DNA from 2 places in the Gottfriedia sp. NPDC057948 genome. Region 1 is predicted to be linked to the other one. Evidence: a T-box and tRNA genes for the amino acid it is inferred to sense, from the RefSeq annotation. Region 1 holds a T-box; the other holds one or more tRNA genes.

Region 1 (3,248 bases):
AAGAGCATGTTTTCGTAGACAAGGTTCTCAGTTGGAAGGAAGAAGCAATTGAACGCTATTCTATTAAGTTGACAGATTTTCTTGATTTAAGAGAACAAATGATTATGCAATCAATTATCGGTAATCAAGGGGAGTGTTTTGTCGCCTTTTTTGGTGGTCGTGAGGATTGTGAACGAAAACGTGCGATTATTTATCCGAGTTTTTATACACCTGCTGAAGAGGATTATTCTTTAGTTGCATTTGACTTAGTTTATGCAACAAAATTTCACACTTTAACTCATCGACAAGTATTGGGAACATTAATGTCTTTAGGAATCACAAGAGGAAAATTTGGTGATATTCTAATTAAAAATGATATGATCCAATTAATTGTTGCTGATGAAATAGCAAGTTTTGTAGAAAGTAACTTAAATACTGTAGGAAAATCGCCAATTAAATTAATGAGAATTACATTTAAAGAATTGATTGAATCAGATGATGTTTGGCAAACTAATAATGGGACTGTATCATCACTAAGATTAGATGTCCTATTGAGTGAATTCTATAATATATCGAGACAAAAAGCACAAAGCTTAATTAAAGCCGAACACGTTAAGGTAAATCAGCGAGTTATTGATTCTACTTCGTTTTTATGTGAAGAAGGAGATTTATTCTCTGTCAAAGGTTTTGGTAGAGGAATGTTGATGACAATTGATGGCTTATCAAAAAAAGAAAAATGGCGGATAAACTACGGTGTTAAAAAATAGTCAGAAATTGTAGAAGGAAAAACGTAGAAACTGTCGAAATTTTATTATAACCTATTAATAAAGAACATACATACATGGAGGTGGCTTAATTGCCTTTAACACCACTTGATATTCATAATAAAGAATTTGGTAAAAGTTTTCGTGGCTATGACGAAGATGATGTTAACGAGTTTTTAGATCAAGTCATTAAAGATTATGAATTAGTTATTCGTGAGAAGAAACAATTAGAAGAACAAATTCTTGATATGAAAGAAAGATTAAAGCATTTTTCTACTATAGAAGAAACTTTAAATAAGTCAATTTTAATTGCGCAAGAAGCTGCTGAAGATGTAAAAGGTAGTGCCCAAAAAGAAGCTAAATTGATCATTAAAGAAGCGGAGAAAAATGCTGATCGTATTATCAATGAAGCTTTAATTAAATCAAGAAAAGTTACAATGGAATTTGAAGAGCTTAAAAAGCAATCGAAAGTTTTCAGAACTCGTTTACGAATGGCAATTGAAACTCAATTAGAAATGTTAGGTCATGAAGATTGGGATCATATTTTAGACGATAAAGAAACAGAAGAAATCGCAAACTAGTCGTATAAGCCTTGACGATTTGTAAAGTTTTACATATAATTTATTAGATATTATAGTAAATCGGTGACAGGGAAGAGTACTTCTATAAATCTAGGTAGCGAGTCAAGGATAGTGTAAGCTTGATATAGAAAATAGAAGGAAAATCACCCTAGAGTGCTTTTCTGAAAATGAGTAAGAAAAGACGGATCATTCACGTTACGAATGCTAAGTGGACAATAAGTTAATGAAATTTATTGTCAATTAGGGTGGTACCACGGGAACCTTTCTCGTCCCTTTTTGGGATGAGAAAGGTTTTTTGCGTCTTATCCGATTTATTATACATAATAGACAACTCCACTAATAAAAGGCTTGTAAGATGGATACAATGCGTTAATGTGGAATTTAAAAATGTAAAGTAAGCTGGTATAGAATAGTTGACTTGCCTAAAAAAGCTAGCTTTAGAACAATTAAGTTTAAAAATGGAGGAAAGCAAATGGAGTACAAAGATACGTTACTTATGCCAAAAACTGAATTTCCTATGAGAGGAAATTTACCTCAACGTGAGCCACAAATTCAAGAAGAGTGGAACAAAAAAGATATTTATGCAACTGTTCAAAAAAATAACGAAGGAAAACCGTCATTCATATTACATGATGGACCACCTTATGCTAATGGTGACCTTCATATGGGACATGCACTTAATAAAGTATTAAAGGATTTCATTGTACGTTTTTATAATATGAATGGATACCGTTCTCCTTACGTTCCAGGTTGGGATACTCACGGTTTACCGATTGAACAAGCATTAGCAAATAAAAAAGTAAATCGTAAAGAAATGTCAGTAGCAGAATTCCGTAAACTATGTGAAGAATATGCTTACGAGCAAGTAGAGCGTCAAAAAGAACAATTTAAACGTTTAGGAATTTTAGGTGATTGGGACCGACCATATATTACTCTTGAAAAAGAATATGAAGCTGAACAAATTAAAGTATTCGGTAAAATGGCTACTAAGGGATTAATTTATAAAGGTCTAAAACCAGTATATTGGTCTCCATCAAGTGAATCTGCACTTGCAGAAGCGGAAATCGAATACCAAGATAAGCGTTCAGCATCAATCTATGTTGCCTTTGCAGTTGAAAATGGGAAAAATGTTCTAAACGGTGGAGAGAAATTCATTATTTGGACAACAACACCATGGACAATCCCAGCTAACTTAGCTGTATGTTTACATCCTGACTTAAGCTATGATGTAGTATCTGTAAATGGTGACAAGTTTGTAGTTGCTAGTGAGTTAAGAGAATCTGTAGCAAAAGAACTAGGTTGGGAAGATGCAGTAGTTGAAAAGACTTTTAATGGTTCTGAACTTGAAGGAATCGTTTGTAAGCATCCATTATATGATCGCCAATCAGTTGTTATTTTAGGTGATCATGTAACAACTGACGCTGGTACAGGTTGTGTTCATACTGCACCAGGTCATGGTGAAGATGACTTCCGTGTAGGTCAACAATATGGATTAGAAGTGCTTTGTCCAGTAGATGAAAAAGGTGTTCTAACAAAAGAAGCTCCTGGATTTGAAGGTTTATTCTATGATGAAGCTAATAAAGAAATTACAAAAGCATTAGAAGAAAAAGGTGCTTTATTAAAATTACAATTTATCACACACTCTTATCCACATGACTGGAGAACGAAAAAGCCAATTATCTTCCGTGCAACAGCACAATGGTTTGCATCAATTGAAGCAATTCGTGAACAATTAATGCAAGCTGTTCAAGATACTACGTGGTTCCCAGCTTGGGGAGAAACTCGTCTATTCAACATGGTTCGTGATCGTGGAGATTGGTGTATTTCACGTCAACGTGTATGGGGAGTTCCAATCCCAGTATTTTATGCTGAAGACGGAGAGGCAATTATTACTGAAGAAACGATTGAACATGTTTCGAACTTA
Region 2 (3,248 bases), on a different contig from region 1:
TATTCAGCCCCTTTCTGAATGTAGTTGGAGTGTAATTAAAATGATGACGAAACATGCTTGAAAAATGTGCAGAACCTTTAAAACCAAGATTATGAGCTATTTCAGTTATGGTTTTCTCAGTATCTCGTAATAATCTCAAAGCTTCAATCATTCTTAACCTAGTTGCGTATTCTAACGGAGATAAACCTGTGGATTTTTTAAATAATCTTTGCAAATGAAATTTACTTACTCCAACTTCAATTGCTAACCGATCCAGTGTTAAACTATTTCGATATTCTTTTTCAATAAAATGTTTGGCAGATAAAATAATATCCTCCTCATTTGAGTGAAGTAAATCAGGACGACATCTTTTACATGGACGGTACCCATCTTTAATTGCCAAAGAAAATGACGGATAATATGACACATTTTCTTTTAATGGGGTTCTTGACTTACAAGAAGGTTTACAACAGATTCCAGTGGACTTAACTGCATAAATAAACACTCCATCGTAGTTTTCATCGCATGATTCAACTGCATCCCACATGACCTGATTATTTAATCCGTTCATTTAATCACCTCATCTTTAGCTATTCACATTTTAACACTAAGATCATGCGCTTGCTTTCAATTTCTTGCTTTCTAATTTCTTTGGTCTTGTAATATTTATTATTTGAAGAACACTTTAAAAAAATGGATTTAAACCACATTTTAACTAAAGGGTGAGGATAAAATGATGTTGGAATTTAAAATGAGTGAAAAAGACTTTAAGTTTTGATAATGAAGAATATTGATCCGAATGAAGATTAATGGAAAAGGAGAAGGGCGAGATTGTGGAGAACTAAGACTGAGATGTGCTGTTTCCATTACTTTATTTGTAAATAGACAGAAGCCATATTGAATCTATGAGAGTTAACTCTCTGTAAATCCTAAAACGTACAAAGAATACTCTAATATAATGAAGAAAAGACGTATTCAATTAAAGCCCTTTCACTAAAATCATAAAAAAGACAAATAAAAAACTCAGTTACCTGTGTTATCACAAATAACTGAGCTTTAGTTATGACCCGTACGGGACTCGAACCCGTGTTACCGCCGTGAAAGGGCGGTGTCTTAACCGCTTGACCAACGGGCCAAAAAAAAATATGGCAGAGAAGAAGGGATTCGAACCCTCGCACCGGTTACCCGATCTACACCCTTAGCAGGGGCGCCCCTTGAGCCACTTGGGTACTTCTCTATCATATGGCTCCGCAGGTAGGATTCGAACCTACGACCACTCGGTTAACAGCCGAGTGCTCTACCACTGAGCTACTGCGGAAAAATTAATTTTAAATTTAATGGTGGGCCTAAATGGACTCGAACCATCGACCTCACGCTTATCAGGCGTGCGCTCTAACCAGCTGAGCTATAGGCCCATTAAATTTTATAAAAAAGCGGGTGATGGGAATCGAACCCACGACCGAAGCTTGGAAGGCTTCTATTTTACCATTAAACTACACCCGCATAATATGGGGCGACCGATGGGAATCGAACCCACGAGTGTCGGAACCACAATCCGATGCGTTAACCACTTCGCCACGACCGCCATAAAGAGTGCCGACTAGAGGACTTGAACCCCCAACCTACTGATTACAAGTCAGTTGCTCTACCAATTGAGCTAAGTCGGCATATTATTAACTTAACTAAATCAATTAGTTTTATTACTTATATAATTTGCTCTACTATAATAATCATTTTTAATTTAAGATGGTGGCTCGGGACGGAATCGAACCGCCGACACGAGGATTTTCAGTCCTCTGCTCTACCGACTGAGCTACCGAGCCATCTTAAATGGCGGTCCCGACCGGGATCGAACCGGCGATCTCCTGCGTGACAGGCAGGCATGTTAACCGCTACACCACGGGACCATTTTGGTTGCGGGGACAGGATTTGAACCTGCGACCTTCGGGTTATGAGCCCGACGAGCTACCAGACTGCTCCACCCCGCGATAATGAGGATACTATTTAATATAGTTCCATGAAAGTTATATGAAATTTAATAAAAATGGAGGAGTAAGAGGGATTCGAACCCCCGCGGGCTGTTACACCCCTGTCGGTTTTCAAGACCGATCCCTTCAGCCAGACTTGGGTATTACTCCATTATAAGTGGTGGACCTTGTAGGACTCGAACCTACGACCGGACGGTTATGAGCCGTCTGCTCTAACCAGCTGAGCTAAAGGTCCTTAAATAAGTAGCGGCGGAGGGAGTCGAACCCACGACCTCACGGGTATGAACCGTACGCTCTAGCCAGCTGAGCTACACCGCCATAATAAGTTAATTTAAGTTTCTTTAAGTGGAGCCTAGCGGGATCGAACCGCTGACCTCCTGCGTGCAAGGCAGGCGCTCTCCCAGCTGAGCTAAGGCCCCATGTTTTAAATGGTCGGGAAGACAGGATTTGAACCTGCGACCCCCTGGTCCCAAACCAGGTGCTCTACCAAGCTGAGCCACTTCCCGTTCAGAATAACAGGTGAAATAATATGGCGCGCCCGAAAGGACTCGAACCCATAACCTTTTGATCCGTAGTCAAACGCTCTATCCAATTGAGCTACGGGCGCATATTATAAATGGTACCGAGGGCCGGACTCGAACCGGCACGGGGTCAACCCCCGCAGGATTTTAAGTCCTGTGTGTCTGCCATTCCACCACCCCGGCAGCATATGTGGAGCGGAAGACGGGGCTCGAACCCGCGACCCCAACCTTGGCAAGGTTGTATTCTACCACTGAACTACTTCCGCGTATACTGCTTTAACTTATAAATTTAAATGGTGCGGGTGAAGGGACTCGAACCCCCACACCGAAGTACTAGATCCTAAGTCTAGCGCGTCTGCCAATTCCGCCACACCCGCAATATTCTCTTTTGAGAAAATGGTGAGCCATGAAGGATTCGAACCTTCGACCCTCTGATTAAAAGTCAGATGCTCTACCTACTGAGCTAATGGCTCAAAAGAGTGCCGACTAGAGGACTTGAACCCCCAACCTACTGATTACAAGTCAGTTGCTCTACCAATTGAGCTAAGTCGGCATATGGTGGAGGATGACGGGCTCGAACCGCCGACCCCCTGCTTGTAAGGCAGGTGCTCTCCCAGCTGAGCTAATCCTCCATCAAACCAAGCGACGTTCTACTCTCACAGGGGGAAACCCCCAACTACCATCGACGCTGAAGAGCTTAACTGCCGTGTTCGGTATGGGAACGGGTGTGACCTCTTCGCTATCATCACTTGATTCATTT

What was found. The T-box of region 1 lies ahead of ileS (isoleucine--tRNA ligase). A T-box ahead of a tRNA ligase gene usually reads a tRNA of that ligase, here a tRNA-Ile.
Region 2: it encodes a tRNA-Ile, which carries the amino acid that the T-box ahead of ileS (isoleucine--tRNA ligase) is inferred to sense. The anticodon was not compared.

Annotation. Positions count from the first base shown of each region.
Region 1 is NZ_JBHVPN010000001.1:570,134-573,381, forward strand. It holds gene ACFVRR_RS02670 (YlmH family RNA-binding protein) at 1-746, shown strand, start outside; gene ACFVRR_RS02675 (DivIVA domain-containing protein) at 836-1,324, shown strand; T-box leader at 1,379-1,601, shown strand; gene ileS (isoleucine--tRNA ligase) at 1,797-3,248, shown strand, end outside.
Region 2 is NZ_JBHVPN010000005.1:220,993-224,240, forward strand. It holds gene ACFVRR_RS11435 (bifunctional transcriptional activator/DNA repair enzyme AdaA) at 1-550, opposite strand, end outside; tRNA gene ACFVRR_RS11440 (tRNA-Glu) at 1,043-1,114, opposite strand; tRNA gene ACFVRR_RS11445 (tRNA-Ser) at 1,126-1,216, opposite strand; tRNA gene ACFVRR_RS11450 (tRNA-Asn) at 1,223-1,297, opposite strand; tRNA gene ACFVRR_RS11455 (tRNA-Ile) at 1,318-1,394, opposite strand; tRNA gene ACFVRR_RS11460 (tRNA-Gly) at 1,412-1,482, opposite strand; tRNA gene ACFVRR_RS11465 (tRNA-His) at 1,489-1,564, opposite strand; tRNA gene ACFVRR_RS11470 (tRNA-Thr) at 1,574-1,646, opposite strand; tRNA gene ACFVRR_RS11475 (tRNA-Phe) at 1,727-1,802, opposite strand; tRNA gene ACFVRR_RS11480 (tRNA-Asp) at 1,811-1,886, opposite strand; tRNA gene ACFVRR_RS11485 (tRNA-Met) at 1,891-1,967, opposite strand; tRNA gene ACFVRR_RS11490 (tRNA-Ser) at 2,025-2,117, opposite strand; tRNA gene ACFVRR_RS11495 (tRNA-Ile) at 2,126-2,202, opposite strand; tRNA gene ACFVRR_RS11500 (tRNA-Met) at 2,212-2,285, opposite strand; tRNA gene ACFVRR_RS11505 (tRNA-Ala) at 2,314-2,386, opposite strand; tRNA gene ACFVRR_RS11510 (tRNA-Pro) at 2,397-2,473, opposite strand; tRNA gene ACFVRR_RS11515 (tRNA-Arg) at 2,498-2,574, opposite strand; tRNA gene ACFVRR_RS11520 (tRNA-Leu) at 2,585-2,671, opposite strand; tRNA gene ACFVRR_RS11525 (tRNA-Gly) at 2,680-2,754, opposite strand; tRNA gene ACFVRR_RS11530 (tRNA-Leu) at 2,783-2,865, opposite strand; tRNA gene ACFVRR_RS11535 (tRNA-Lys) at 2,886-2,961, opposite strand; tRNA gene ACFVRR_RS11540 (tRNA-Thr) at 2,969-3,041, opposite strand; tRNA gene ACFVRR_RS11545 (tRNA-Val) at 3,045-3,120, opposite strand; rRNA gene rrf (5S ribosomal RNA) at 3,126-3,241, opposite strand.